One region of the Lentzea sp. NPDC054927 genome, then DNA from elsewhere that is predicted to be linked to it. Evidence: riboswitches for the same ligand, from Rfam matches in the RefSeq annotation. Region 1 holds a riboswitch; the other holds the start of a gene.
The links. Region 1 has a riboswitch for cobalamin ahead of ACWGE0_RS10805 (LPXTG cell wall anchor domain-containing protein). Riboswitches for the same ligand answer to the same signal wherever they lie in the genome.

Region 1 (7,336 bases):
CCTCGGCATGAACCTGGCCGTCTTCACCGCGCCGAACTTCCTGAACCTCGACCACTGGCAGACCTTCCAGCAGGGCGACGTCGTAGGCGGCGGCATCATGAGCGCCCGCTCGAACGCGGAATGCCGTGTCTACATGGGTTTCAACGGCGAGGTCTCGTTCGACTACCGCGACGTCGACGCACAACGGGCGTTGCTCGCCGAGAAGTTCGCCGACGCCGGCTGGGCGTGGCCGACCGCGCTGAAGCACATGTGGGAGGCGCCAGACTTCCACTTCGACTCGATGAGCCAGATCCGGATGGACTCCTGGTCGCGCGGCAACGTCGTGCTGCTGGGTGACGCCGGCTACTGCGGTTCGCCGTTGTCCGGTCAGGGCACCAGCATGGCGTTGGTGGGCGCTTACGTGCTCGCCGGCGAACTCCGCGACGATCCTTCCACGGCTTTCCAGCGCTACGAGGAGATCCTGCGGCCGTACGTGACGGCCAACCAGGACATGGCGCTGCGCAACCAGGAGCGGGGCGGCGCACCGGGCGACGACTTCGCCGAGGTGGTGAACAGCCTCAGTCTTCCCAGCTACTGATACATGTCCTGGATCGCGGCGGTGAGATCGTCCTCCGGAAGCACCCTGCCGGTGAAGCGGGTGACCGCCGTGATCCCCTTCGCGTTGGTGTGCCGCCAGTCGTCGAAGTCGAGTCCGTCGAGTGCGGCGGCGACCTCCGGGTCGTCGCCGAAGTCGGCTTCCTCCCACGGTTCCTCGGACGAGATCAGCTGCCCGTCGCGGGCGAACGACAGCCGCCTGACGGCGTTGACGTTCCAGAAGAGGCTGGCCGCCTTTCCGTTGCGGGACAAGCGTTCCAGCACTTCTCGTTGGGAGCCGACGTAGTTGTTGCACTCCACCACCACGGTTCCGCCGTCGATCTCCACGGCGATGGAGTCCTCTTCGAAGTCGTCGACCACGTCGTCGACGTCGAGACCGTTGACGACGGTGACGGTCGCTGCCTCACCGAGCAGCGCGGGCAGCCACCGCAGCCCGGCCTCCGGCGGGATCCTGACCTCGGGGGCGGGTTCACCGCGCAGGAGATGGCCGACGCGATCCGTCTTCTTGCGCACCAACGGTTCTGAGTGGGGCTCCGGCCAGATCAACAGCTCGTAGCGTTCCTCGTCGTCCCCGTCCCGTCCACGTGCGTGCACCCGGACGCGGAACTCGCCCGGCCACGGCGGCATTCCGCCATGACCGAGCCGAGCGTCACCCTCCTCGGCCGTGAAGCTCGTCTCGGCCACCTCGTCCCAGTGCCCGATCTCCTCCTCACCGGGGACGTCGAGCACCACCCGGACGGACACCGGCACCGTGCCTTCCTCTATCCCGGTGCGCACCGCGAACCCGGTGCTGATCGCTGCCACGAGTCCGGTGGCCCCGAAGTCCGCATTGTCGAGACTCGGCTGTTCCACGAACACGAACTCGTGGCCGAACACCGGAACGTTCGTCGGCCAGGACGAGCCGATGTACTCGGCCCTCCGCTTCTCCAGCACCGCCTGCTCGTACGCGGGAGGCTTCGGGATCGACGGCAACAGCAGCGCGGTCACGCCGATCGCGACACCGATGATCCCCACCGGGTCGGTCGCGGTCGGCGTGCCGATCGCCCGCAGCACCGCCGCCGACACCGCCACGGCCAGTGCGAGATGCGCTGCGCCGTGCTTGGCGATGATCGAGGCCTCGTCTCCGCTCACCTCACCGAGGTCGAGCAGCCCCGCCATCGACCGCACGTGTTCGGTGACCAGTTCGGTCGCGCCGCGGTGGACCGCCGTGATCATGGAGACCGGTGTCTTGAGCGCGCTCTGGTCGTTGGACGAGATGAGCGAGAAGAGGCTGCCGTCCGGGAGCGGCTGCAGGCCGGCCACCACCGTCGCCGGCGCCGTCAGCGTCAGCCCGGCCACGCCCAGCTCCAGCGCGCCGAGCAACCGCTCCGCGGTCAGCCTCGCGAAGTCGTCGAGCGCTCGCTGGACGGGCGTGCCGTAGTCGGGGCGACCGGTCCACTGGCGCGGTTCGTACCTGCCCAGTTCGGCGGCTGGAGCGGCCGGGATGAGCGCCTCGATCGACGGTACCGCGGCCATGATCATGTTTTCGAATTCCCCCACACCGCGATTGTGCCGGTGGATGGCCCAGCTCACAGCCATTTGACTCGGATTGATCCCTCCCGCACGATCCTGGGTTGACAACAGCATCCGCACGCCGCGGGGGAAGCCGGTGAAATTCCGGCACTGACCCGCAACGGTGATAGTCCGACTGCCCGTGGCGCGCGGTAGCTCCACCAACCCCGTCGAGGACCGCGGGGCAGGGAGGCGTAGTGAGACGGACATCCGTGCTGGTCGCGATCATCGCGGCCGTGCTCGTGGCGACACCGCAGGCGCAGGCCACTGAAGACACCGCGGCCGCGCCTTCTGCCGGTACGTGGCTGACCGGCCAGTTCATCGGCGGCGACCACCTGCTCAAGGGCCCTGATCTCGTCGATCCCGGGCTGACCGCGGACGGCGTGTACGCGCTGGCGGCGGCCGGGGTCGGCAAGTCCACCGCCACCAAGGCCGCTGCCTGGCTGGCTCAGCCCGAGCAGCTGGCGTTCCTGGTCGGAGACGGTGAGGCCGAGTCGTACGTCGGTGGCCTGGTGAAGCTGGCGCTGGTGGCGCAGACGCTCGGCACCGATCCGCACAAGTTCGCGGGCGTCGACCTGCTGAAGCGGCTTTCGGTGCTGCAGGAGGAGTCGGGCCGGTACCGCGACAAGACCGATCCCGAGTGGGACCAGACCAACGCGTTCACGCAGGCGTTGGCGATCATCGTGCTGAAGCGCGCTGCTCTGCCGTTCGACAAGGGGCTGGCGTACCAGGTTTCCACGCAGTGCCCGGACGGCGGGTTCCCGATCGCGTTCGGGCAGCCGACGTGCAAGTCCGATGTGGACGGAACGGCGATGGTGCTGCAGGCACTGCTGGCCGTGGGTGAGAAGTCCGCGTCACCGAAGGCGTTGGCCTGGCTCGTGGCGCAGCAGAAGGCGGACGGCGGGTTCCCGTCGGCGACGGCAGGGTCGAACTCCAACAGCACCGGACTCGCGGTCGGCGCACTGGTCGCCGGTGGCCGGGCAGAGTCGGCGGACAAGGCCGTGGCGTACCTGAAGTCGCTGCAGGTCGGATGTGCCGGACCGGAGGCGCAACGCGGTGCGGTCGCCTACGACAGCGCGGGTTTCGAGCTGTACCCGGCGGTGCGCGCGACCACCCAGGCGATGCTCGGCCTGGCTCGGGTGAGCCTCGCCGACGTCTCGGCGTCGTCGGCTTCCGCTGGTGTGCCGGCGATCGACTGCACGACCATTCCTTCTCCTTCGCCAACTCCGTCGCCCACCGTGCCCGCTCCTGCCGGCCCCAAGGCTCCGGCCGATCCGCCGCTCGCCGTCACGGGTCCCGACAACGCCGTGCCGCTGACCCTGTTCGGTTCCTTCGCGGTGCTCGCCGGTGCCGTCCTGCTCGTCGTTTCACGTCGTCGGAAGGTTGGTGCCTGATGCGCCGCATGCTTGCCGTCCTCGCCCTGCTCGCGAGCACGTTCGTGGTCACGTCTCCCGCCGCCTCCGCCGTTCCCTGCGCGGGTGTGAAGGTGGTGGTGGACTTCGCCGCGCTGGGCGGCGGCGTCCAGACCGGATGCACCACGACCGACCCGGCCACCGGCCTCCAGGCGCTGACCGACGCGAGCTTCACGTACTCGTTCGTGCCGCGTCAGCCCGGTTTCGTGTGCCGGATCAACCTGCTGCCGAACCCGTGCACCGCGCCCACGACCAGCGCGTACTGGTCGTACTGGCACGCCACGCCCGGCGGCACCTGGACCTACAGCACCTCGGGCGCCGGCAGCTACAACCCGGAGCCGGGCACCGTCGAGGGCTGGGCGTTCGGCGCGGGCGTCGCCCCGGCAGCCACTCCGTGAAAAGGCTTTTCGTCGCGCTGGCACTGGTAGCCGCGTTCGTACCGGTGCCGGCGCACGCGGCGGGCTGTGACGGCGTGACGGTCGTCGTGGACTATCGCGGTCTCGGGGGAGGCGTGCAACAGGGTTGTGCGTCGGGTAGTCCGTCGTCGGGGGTGGCGGCGCTGACGGCGGCCGGGTTCGGCTACACCTACGCATCCCGGCAGCAGGGTTTTGTCTGCCGCATCAACGGAAAGCCCGGCGCGGACGCGGACAAGTGCGTCAACACCTCGCCCGCCACGGCCTACTGGTCGTACTGGCACGCGCCCGCCGGTGGTTCCTGGACGTACAGCAACCAGGGCGCGGCGACCTACGTGCCGGCCCGTGGAACCGTTGAGGGCTGGGCGTTCGGTGCGGGAGAACAGCCCGGCATCGCACCGCCCGCTGCTCCGGCACCTCAGCCTCAGCCGCCCGCGCCGCAACCGCCGCCGGTGGGGCAACCTCCGGCCCAGCAACCGCCTGCGGTGACAACAACTACCACTGCACCGCCCAGTTCTTCGGCAGCTGCAACGTCGTCTTCGGTGGCGGCTCCTTCTTCGACACCTTCATCGGCCGTGTCGTCGTCGGTGGCGGCGGGGGAGATGTCGGCGGCTGTGGAGGAGAAGGCGCAGCAGGCGGAAGAGAAGTCCGGATCCGGCTGGTTGTGGACCGCGATCGGTGTGTTGCTGATCGCGGCACTCGTCGTGGCAGGGCTGGTGGTCGCACGCCGTCGGCGTGGTGCGGAAGCCGAGTGAGGCTCCACTCCGGCGCGTGGTGGCTCTGGGCCCTGGGCCTCGCCACCGCCGCCAGCCGCACCACCAACCCGCTGATGCTGGGCCTGATCCTCGCCGTGGCGGGCGTGGTCGTGGTGACCTGCCGGGCGAACACGCCGTGGGCAGGAACCTACGGCGTGTTCCTGAAGTTCGGCCTGCTGGTCATCGGTCTGCGCGTGGTCCTGCACATGTTCCTCGGCGGGATCGCGGGCCCGACCGTGCTCTTCACCCTGCCCCAGATCCCGCTCCCGGACTGGGCCCAGGGCATCAGGATCGGCGGCCCGGTCTCCGCGGAAGGCCTGGTTTTCGCGCTGTACCAGGGTTTGCTGCTCGCGACGATCCTCAGCTGTGTCGGTGCCGCCAACGCCCTCGCGAATCCCAAACGCCTGCTGCGCTCACTTCCCGCCGCGTTGTACGAGGTGAGCGTGGCCGTGGTGGTGGCGCTGACCGTTGCCCCACAACTGGTCGCGTCCGCACGGTCGGTGCGCAGGGCTCGTCAGCTCCGCGGCGACACGGCACGTGGTGCGAAGGCGATCCGCACGATGTTGGTGCCGGTGCTGGAAGACGCCCTCGAACGGTCGTTGGTGCTGGCGGCCTCCATGGATTCCCGCGGCTATGGCCGCACGGCCGGCATCTCACGCCGGGACCGAGCGCTCACCGGGACGTTGGTGCTGGCCGGGCTGTTCGGGTTCTGCATCGGCATGTACGGGCTGCTCGCCGACGCCTACTCCGGCTGGCCGTTGCTCGCGCTCGGTGGTGTGCTGGCGATCGCGGGCCTGAAGGTCGGCGCGCGCCGGGTGCCGCGCACGCGTTACCGGCCGGATCGGTGGACGGCCAGGGCCGTTGGGGTGGCGTTGAGCGGAGCGGTGGGGGCGGTGGCGCTGGTGTTCTCGTCGGATCCGGCGTTGTCGCCGTCGACGGTTCCGTTGCAGGCGCCGGAACTGCCGCTGGTACCGGCATTGGCCGTGCTGCTGGCGCTGGTGCCGGTGGCGATCGTGAGGGAAGCATGATCAGGTTCGAGGACGTCACGATCACCTACGCCGACCAGCCGGTGCTGTCGGACCTTTCGGTGGAGATCCCCGAGGGCGAACTGTGCCTGGTCGTCGGCCGCACCGGTTCGGGCAAGTCGACGTTCCTGCGCGCGATCAACGGCCTGGTGCCGCACTTCAGCGGCGGCACTCTCGCCGGACGCGTGCTGGTGGACGGCCGTGACACCTCGCGGTTCCCGCCCCGCGAGCTGGCGGACGTGGTCGGATTCGTCGGCCAGGACCCGATGGCGGGCTTCGTCGCGGACAACGTCGAGGACGAGCTCGCGTACTCGATGGAGTCGCTGGGCCTGCCCGGTGACGTCATGCGCAAGCGCGTCGAGGAGACCCTGGACCTGCTGGGCCTCGCCTCGCTGCGGAACCGTCCACTCGCGACTCTGAGCGGCGGTCAGCAACAGCGGGTCGCGATCGGCGCGGCCCTCACCGCCCATCCGCGGATCCTCGTCCTGGACGAACCCACGTCGGCACTGGACCCAGGAGCGGCCGAGGACGTTCTCGCTGCGGTGCAACGACTTGTGCACGACCTCGGGATGACCGTGGTGATCGCCGAGCACCGCCTGGAACGCGTCGCCCAGTACGCGGACCGGGCCCTCCTGCTGCCACAGGGCGAGATCGGCGACGTCGGTGAGGTGCTCGCCGCCGCACCGGTCGCCCCGCCGGTGATCCGGCTCGCCCAGCTCGCCGGGTGGTCGCCGGTACCGGTGTCGGTCCGAGACGCACGCCGAGTCGCCGCACCACTGCGCGCACGGCTCCCCGAACCCGCGCCCGAGACGGTCGACATCGCCAAGCCCGTGCTCGAAGCACGAGACGTCGTCGTGAAGTACGGCGATGTGCATGCCGTGCAAGGGGTTTCGCTCACCATCGGCGCCGGCGAACGCGTCGCGCTCATGGGCCGCAACGGTTCGGGCAAGTCGTCGCTGCTCTGGGCGGTGCAGGGGAGTGGCAAACGCACGTCCGGCACCGTCGCGGCCGGCGGCACCGATCCGAAGACGCTGAAGCCCGCCCAACGACGCCGAACCGTGGCGCTGGTGCCCCAGCAGCCGTCCGACCTGCTCTACCTGGAGACGGTCGCGGAGGAGTGCGCCCAGGCCGACAGCGAGACCGGCCAACCAGCGGGAACGTGCCGGAAGTTGCTGGACGGCTTGGCTTCCGTGCCGCAGGACGTCCACCCGCGCGACCTGTCCGAAGGCCAACGGCTGGCGCTCGTGCTCGCAGTGATGCTGACCGGTGCCCCGGACGTGCTGCTGCTCGACGAACCGACGCGCGGCCTCGACTACCCGGCGAAGGAAGCACTCGCCAGGGTTCTCAAAGACCTCGGCAGCGCCATCGTGCTGGCCACGCACGACGTCGAGTTCGTCGCCGAGTACGCGACGCGGGTGATCGTCATGGCCGAAGGCGAAGTGGTCGCGGACGGCCCGGCGCGCGAGGTCGTCACCTCGTCACCGATCTTCGCGCCGCAGGTCAGCAAGATCCTCGGGCCGTGGCTCACGGTCGCCGACGTCGAGGCAGCCCTGTGATCGCGATCAAGAGCCGGTCCGCGGTCGCCC
Region 2 (7,336 bases), on a different contig from region 1:
GGCCAGGGCATCGCGGACCCGACCGCCGCGGTGCTGTCGGTGGCGCTGCTGCTCGACCACCTGGGCGAGCACGAGTCGGCGCGCCGGATCGAGGCCTCCGTGGCCTTTGATCTCGCGACCAGGGACCACCAGTCGCCTGGGGCCACCTACGCCATCGGCGATCGTCTCGCGGCACTCGTGTCGTCGAACGTGCGCACTGGCTGAGTTTTCTCTGCAAGGCTTCTCCGGCCCCGGCACCCTTTGGTGCTGGGGCCGGGTCGTTTCCAAGGCGGTGCGGCCGCTCGTCGGGCCACGTGCAGTTCACGCCGGTGTTTTGAAGCCCCGGCCGGAATGTCCCGGCCGGGGCTTCGGCGTCTCCCGCGCTGATCAGAGCTGGCCGTTGGCCTCACGCCAGGCGCGCTCCTTCTTGATCCACTCGTTGTCCTGCGGGAACTCGTCGATCGTCGGCACCCTGCGGATCTCGGTCTTGAACCCGGGCCCGGTCATCGGGGCTCGCTTGGCCCACTCGATCGCCTCTTCCTTCGAGGCGACGTTGATGATGTAGAAGCCGTTGAACAGCTCCTTGGTCTCGCCGTACGGGCCGTCCGTGACGACCGGCGGCTCGGTGGAGTAGTCGACGACCACGCCCTCGGACGGGTCGGCCAGACCCTCGGCGGACAGCAGCACGCCGGCGCGGATCATCTCCTCGTTGAAGCGGCCGACCGTCTCCAGCATCTTGTCGAAGTCGAACTCGCCCATGTTCGCGAAGGCCTCGTCGGTGGCGCGCCAGATCATCATGTACTTCACGGTGTGTCTCCCTGTGTCTCTGCGGGGCCGCTCAGCCCCTTGGCATCCACAGGTCGAACGGGCTCCGCAGCGGATCGACACGAGCCCCCAGAAAACTTTCGAAGATCTTTTCCGGCGCGGGGTCAGGCCAGCCACAAGATCAGGACGAGCAGCAGCAACCAGTGCAGGACGGCCGCTGTCAGCACTCGCCTGGCCGGCCTGACCAGCCACGCGATGCCGATGGTGAACGGCACGAACAGCATGCCCACCAGGAAGTAGCTCAGCGGCAGTGCCCAGAGGCCGGTGATCGGGTTGACGTCGACCGGGATGTCCTGGTTGGACGTGATGAACAGCGTGCCCATGAAGCCGACCAGGAACACCCCCAGGTGGAGTGCCGCGGTGCGGCTCCAGAGGTACACCGGCAGCGGCGCCACCGCGATCGCCCAGCCGGTCAGCACCTGCGGCAGCGCCGCGCAGGACGCAGGCGTGCAGTAGAGGTCGTTCAGCGCGGTGCCGATCGGCATGTGGGCAAAACCACCGATCATGGAGCCCGCGATCACCAGGGTGACCACGAGCACGGCAACGCGGGGATCGTCCCTGTGGATCACCTTGGTGGTGCCGTGCTCGGCCCGCAGCTGCTCGCGCCGCAGCCGTCTTCGCTCTCCGAGGTCCATGCCCACCAGACGCATCTCACCGCGGATTTGTGCAGACGGCCGTGAGTTACAGTGCGGAGGTCGTGCACGGGGGAAGTCCGGTCGAAATCCGGCGCTGACCCGCAACGGTAGGTCCCTGAGTCAGGGACGAGCCCGAATACCCGCACACGGCGTGCAGAGAACCTCCGACTCCTGCCGTGGACTGCGGGAAGGGACCCAGCGATCAACACCGTGCTCGGCAAGATCAGCGTGCTCGTCGGCGTGCTCGCCGTCAGCATCGTCGCGGGCGTGGCCCTCGGCCCCGTCTCCGTCCCGTTCGGCGTGACCCTCGAACTGCTGTGGGCGGCGCTCACCGGCGGCACCATCCCCGCCGACCTCTCCGGGCAGTACCACATCGTCTGGGACATCCGGCTTCCCCGCGTCCTGCTCGCCGCGGTGGTCGGTGCCGGCCTCAGCACGGTCGGCGTCGCCATCCAGGCGATGGTCCGCAACGCGCTGGCGGACCCTTATGTGCTCGGCATCTCATCGGGTGCGAGCGTCGGCGCGACGGCGGTGGCGACGCTCGGAGTGTTGTCCGGCCTCGGTGTCTACGCCCTGTCGACCGGCGCCTTCCTGACGGGTCTCGGCGCCACCGCGCTGGTGTACATCACCGCGCGCACGAGCCGAGGGCTCACACCGTTGCGGCTCGTGCTGACCGGAACCGCGCTGGCGTACGGGTTCTCCGCCGTGGCGATGCTGCTGGTGTTCCAGGCGCCGCACGGTGAAGCGGCGCGGGCGGCCATGTTCTGGTTGCTCGGCAGTCTCGGCGGCGCGACCTGGCAGTCGTTGCCGATCGCCACCGCGGTGACCGTGCTCGGAATCGTCTACCTGCTGGCCAAGGCGCGGCCGCTGAACGCCCTGGCGATGGGCGACGAGACCGCGACCACGCTCGGCGTCGAGGTCAACCGGTTCCGCACGCACCTGTTCATCGTCACCGCTGCCATCACCGGCGTGCTGGTGGCGGTCAGCGGGGCGGTGGGGTTCGTCGGCCTGATGCTGCCGCACCTCACCCGCATGGTCGTGGGCGCCGACCACCGCAAGGTGCTGGCCCTGGCCCCACTCGCCGGAGCCTCGTTCCTGGTCTGGGTCGACGTGGCCGCACGGATGCTCGCGGCACCGGAAGAGCTGCCGCTCGGCGTCATCACGGCCGCGCTGGGCGTGCCGTGCTTCATTCTCCTGATGCGCCGCAAGGCGTACGTGTTCGGAGGCCGCTGATGCGCGTCGAGCTCGCCGGCGTCACCGTCCGGAACATCGTCGAGGACATCACGCTGCACGCCGCGAACGAGGTCGTCGGCATCGTCGGCCCGAACGGCAGCGGCAAGTCGACCACCCTGCGCTGCGTGTACCGCTCGTTGAAACCGGACGCCGGCACGGTCCTGCTCGACGGCCAGAACGTCCACAAGCGACACAACATCGCCCGCGACCTCTCCGCCCTCACCCAGGAGTCGCAGGTCGAGTTCGACTTCACCGTCACCGAGGTCGTGGAGATGGGCAGGCTGCCGCACGACCGCGACCCCACCCGGGATCTGCGGGTGGTCGCCACCGCACTGGCCACAGTGGACGTCACCCACCTGGCCGAGCGCAGCTACCTCAGCCTCTCCGGCGGCGAACGGCAGCGCGTGCTCATCGCGCGGGCGATCGCCCAGGAACCGCGCGTGCTCGTGCTGGACGAGCCGACCAACCACCTCGACATCCGCCACCAGCTGGACGTGCTGACGCTCACCCGAGGTCTGGGCATCACCGTCCTGACCGTCCTGCACGACCTGAACCTCGCCGCGTCCTACTGCGACAGGTTGTACGTGCTCGACGAAGGCCGCCTGGTCGCGTCCGGCACACCGGAGGAGGTCCTGGTGCCCGAACTGATCGCCAAGGTCTTCCACGTCACCGCACACGTCGTCCGGCACCCCACCACGGGAGTTCCCCAGCTCCTGTTCGACCAGGAGGTCACCCCTTGAGAACCGTCCTTTGCGCCGCCGCGCTCCTGCTGTCCGGCTGCGGCGCCACCCTCGCACAGGACACCTCCGCGTCCGATCCGGTGACCATCACGAACTGCGGCCAGCAGGTGACGTTCGACAAGGTGCCGTCCAAAGTGGTCACCAACGACACGGGCATCACCGAACTGATGTTCGCGCTGGGCCTCAAGGACCGCATGGCCGGCTACGTCGTGAACGGCCGCGACACCGTGGACCTGCGCACCTCCCCGTGGAAGTCCGACTTCGACACCGCGAAGCACCTGTCCGACAAGATCTCCAAGGAGGTCGTGCAGGGCGCCAACGCCGACCTGGTGTTCGCCGGCTGGAACTACGGCTTCAGCGAGAGCACCGGCTTCACCCCGGACGCCTTGAAGCAACTCGGCATCGGCACCTACCAACTCACCGAGGCGTGCCGCAACGGCATCGGCAAGCAACGCGGCATCATGCCCGCTCTCGACGCGCTGTACACGGACCTGCGCAACCTCGGGAAGATCTTCCGCGTCGAGGCCAAGGCCGAAGAACTCGTCAAGGGCTACCAGCAGCAGATCGAGAACGCCGGACGCCTGATGGCCGGCAAGCCGCGGCCCAAGGTGTTCCTCTACGACAGCGGCCAGGACCAGCCGTTCACCTCGGGCAAGAACGCGGCGCCCCAGGACGTGATCTCGAAGGCCGGCGGCGACAACATCTTCGGCGACCTCAACGACAGCTGGACCACGGTCAACTGGGAGACCGTCGTGCAGCGCAACCCGGACGTCGTGCTGATCGTGGACTACGCCGACGGCGAGGCGAACACACCGGAGCAGAAGCAGGCGTTCCTGCAGGGGTTCGCGCCGCTCGCCAACTCGCCGGCCGTGCAGAACAAGCGCTTCTACGCACTGCCGTACGCGGCGTTGGTGGAGGGGCCGCGGAACCCGGCGTCGATCGAGGCGTTCGCGAAGTTCCTGGCCGGCGCGTGAGCCCCAGGAAGCACGGGTCACAGGCGTGAACCCGTGACCAGATAGTGGGAGATTTCCTCCCGGCGCTTGGTACGCCGTGCTGAGCTGTGGCAGCATCCGCGTCATGGCTCAGCACATCGCCACGATTATTGACGAGCGCGTCGGGTAGTTGCCGCCCCTGGCACCCGACGCGCAGACCTCTCGCATCCCGCGGGGGGTCTTTTTGTTTGCCCGGATGAGGAGATGACCCCCATGACCGGCCCGAACGACGACTTCCACGTCTACGACACGACGTTGCGCGATGGCGCACAACGTGAGGGCATTTCGTACTCCGTCACGGACAAGCTCGCGGTGGCGCGGCTGCTGGACGGGCTCGGCGTGGGGTTCATCGAGGGCGGCTGGCCGGGTGCGTTGCCCAAGGACACGGAGTTCTTCGCGCGGGCGGCGGCGGGGGATCTGGAGCTCAAGCACGCCAAGCTGGTCGCGTTCGGGGCGACGCGCAAGGCCGGGGTCAAAGTCGAGGAAGACCTGCAGGTCAAGGCACTTCTCGATGCTCAGGCGCCGGTGATCACGCTGGTGGCCAAGTCGGACCTCAGGCACATCGAACGGGCGTTGCGCACGGACGCCGAAGAGAACCTCAAGATGGTGCGCGACACCGTCAAGTACCTCAAGGATCACGGAAGGCGCGTTTTCCTCGACGCCGAGCACTTCTTCGACGGGTACGCGTTCTCGCCGGACACCAGCCTGAGGGTGCTGGAGTCCGCTGTGGAGGGTGGCGCGGACGTTGTTGTGCTGTGCGACACGAACGGCGGGCAGCTGCCGCTCGGCCTCGCCGAGACGGTCGCCGAGGTCGTGGAGAAGACCGGTTTCCGAGTAGGCATCCACTGTCAGGACGACACGTCCTGCGCGGTGGCGAACACCCTCGCGGCCGTTCAGGCGGGCGCGACGCACGTTCAGTGCACCGCCAATGGTTATGGCGAGCGAGCAGGCAATGCGGACCTGTTCGCCGTCGTGGGAAACCTCGTGACCAAGCTCGGCATGGAGGTGCTCCCGACCGGGGCACTGGCCGAGCTCACCCGTGTCTCCCATGCGTTGGCCGAGATCGCGAACATCGCACCCGACACCCACCAGGCATATGTCGGGTCGTCAGCATTCGCTCACAAGGCGGGTCTGCACGCGAGCGCGATCAAGGTGGATCCGGAGCTGTACAACCACATCGATCCGGACATCGTCGGCAACGACATGCGGGTGCTGGTCACCGAGATGGCCGGTCGGGCGAGCATCGAACTCAAGGGACGTGAGTTCGGGCTCGACCTGGCCGGCCGGTCAGCCGAGGTTGGGAGCGCTCTCAGCCGGGTGAAGGAGCTCGAGTCCAAGGGCTGGTCGTTCGAGGCGGCCGATGCGTCGCTGGAACTGCTGCTGCGCAACGAGCTGTCCGAACTGGACGGTCCACCCCCGTTCACGCTGGAGTCCTACCGGGTGGTGCTGGACCACCGCTCGGACGGCGAGATCGTGTCCGAGGCCACGGTCAAGGTGCACGTGGCGGGGGAGCGGGTCATCGCGACCGCCGAGGGCAACGGTCCCGTGCACGCGCTCGACGCCGCCCTGCGCAAGGCGTTGCTGCCGCACCTGTCCTGGTTGGACACTGTGGAGCTGGCCGACTACAAGGTGCGCATCCTCACCGAGCACCCCGGTACGGACGCCGTGACGCGCGTGCTGGTGGAGTCGACCGACGGCGAACGCGAGTGGACCACCGTGGGCGTGCACGGCAACATCGTCGAGGCCTCCTGGCTCGCGCTGTGTGACGCGCTGGTGCACAAATCCATGCGGTCCTCCGTCTAGGAGGCATACGTACAGATCGCGCGAAGCGCTCACCTCCAGGCGCACAACACGGCTGGGCTGGTTACTCGTAAACTGGCACTGTGCGTATCGCCCGAATCGCTCATCCGCAAGGTGTCGCATTTGTCGCCGTGCAGGGTGAGGAAGCTGCAGAGATCGCCGAACACCCCTTCGGCAACCCCACCTTCACCGGCCGCAAGTGGCCGTTGGCCGACGTCAGGCTGCTGGCGCCGATCCTGCCGACGAAGATCATCGGCGTCGGCCGCAACTACGCCGACCACGCCAAGGAGCTCGGCAACGAGGTCCCCGCGGAGCCGTTGATCTTCTTCAAGCCCAACACCTCGGTCGTCGGCCCGAACGTGGAGATCAAACTCCCGGCCGCGTCCGAACGCGTGGACTTCGAGGGCGAACTGGCGGTCATCATCGGCCAGCCGTGCCGCGACGTGCCCAGGGCCAAGGCCGCCGGCGTGGTGATGGGCTACACCATCGCCAACGATGTCACGGCCCGCGACCTGCAGAAGAAGGACGTGCAGTTCACGCGTGCCAAGGGATTTGACTCGTTCTGCCCGATGGGTCCGTTCATCGAAACGGAGTTCGACCCGTCCGACGTCCGCGTCGTCACCGAAGTTGACGGGGAAGTCAAACAAGACGGACGTACTTCGTTGATGGTGCACGACATTCCGTCGCTCATCGAGTACGTCTCGGCCATCATGACGCTGCTTCCCGGCGACGTGATCCTGACCGGGACGCCGGCGGGCGTCGGGCCGTTGAAGGCCGGACAGACGGTCTCGGTGACGGTGGATGGCCTTGGCACGCTCACCAATCCGGTCGCAAATAGGTAGCCGTACGGAGCAATCCGGCGTCCAGCAGGTTACGCACCGGGGTACCCACTAGTAACTTCCCGGTGTCATGACGGACCTGGCGTCCACCCGTGTGTTGCTCGTCGACGGTTCGCAGCTCATCACCGAGGGGCTGCGACTCTCCCTGCACCGCACGCACTGCTTCCGCGTTGTGGGTATTGCCCACACCGTGGCCGACGCCGCGCGCTGTCTGCGCGGCGTCCTGGTGGACCTGGTCGTCACGGACTTCGACGTGCCGGGCGCCGGGCCTCTGCGCACCGTGCGGGACACCG

Region 2: it holds a riboswitch for cobalamin, as region 1 does, so the genes downstream of both, ACWGE0_RS44345 (FecCD family ABC transporter permease) here and ACWGE0_RS10805 (LPXTG cell wall anchor domain-containing protein) in region 1, are expected to answer to the same signal.

What each region holds. Positions count from the first base shown of each region.
Region 1 is NZ_JBSGXZ010000005.1:168,124-175,459, forward strand. It holds gene ACWGE0_RS10795 (FAD-dependent monooxygenase) at 1-577, shown strand, start outside; gene ACWGE0_RS10800 (DUF6461 domain-containing protein) at 571-2,133, opposite strand; adenosylcobalamin-variant (AdoCbl-variant) riboswitch at 2,224-2,295, shown strand; gene ACWGE0_RS10805 (LPXTG cell wall anchor domain-containing protein) at 2,343-3,539, shown strand; gene ACWGE0_RS10810 (hypothetical protein) at 3,539-3,955, shown strand; gene ACWGE0_RS10815 (hypothetical protein) at 3,952-4,725, shown strand; gene ACWGE0_RS10820 (CbiQ family ECF transporter T component) at 4,722-5,753, shown strand; gene ACWGE0_RS10825 (ABC transporter ATP-binding protein) at 5,750-7,306, shown strand; gene ACWGE0_RS10830 (ECF transporter S component) at 7,303-7,336, shown strand, end outside.
Region 2 is NZ_JBSGXZ010000073.1:7,590-14,925, reverse strand. It holds gene ACWGE0_RS44360 (3-isopropylmalate dehydrogenase) at 1-204, shown strand, start outside; gene ACWGE0_RS44355 (YciI family protein) at 367-786, opposite strand; gene ACWGE0_RS44350 (hypothetical protein) at 909-1,445, opposite strand; cobalamin riboswitch at 1,466-1,601, shown strand; gene ACWGE0_RS44345 (FecCD family ABC transporter permease) at 1,650-2,672, shown strand; gene ACWGE0_RS44340 (ABC transporter ATP-binding protein) at 2,672-3,412, shown strand; gene ACWGE0_RS44335 (ABC transporter substrate-binding protein) at 3,409-4,386, shown strand; gene cimA (citramalate synthase) at 4,618-6,207, shown strand; gene ACWGE0_RS44325 (fumarylacetoacetate hydrolase family protein) at 6,288-7,046, shown strand; gene ACWGE0_RS44320 (LuxR C-terminal-related transcriptional regulator) at 7,114-7,336, shown strand, end outside.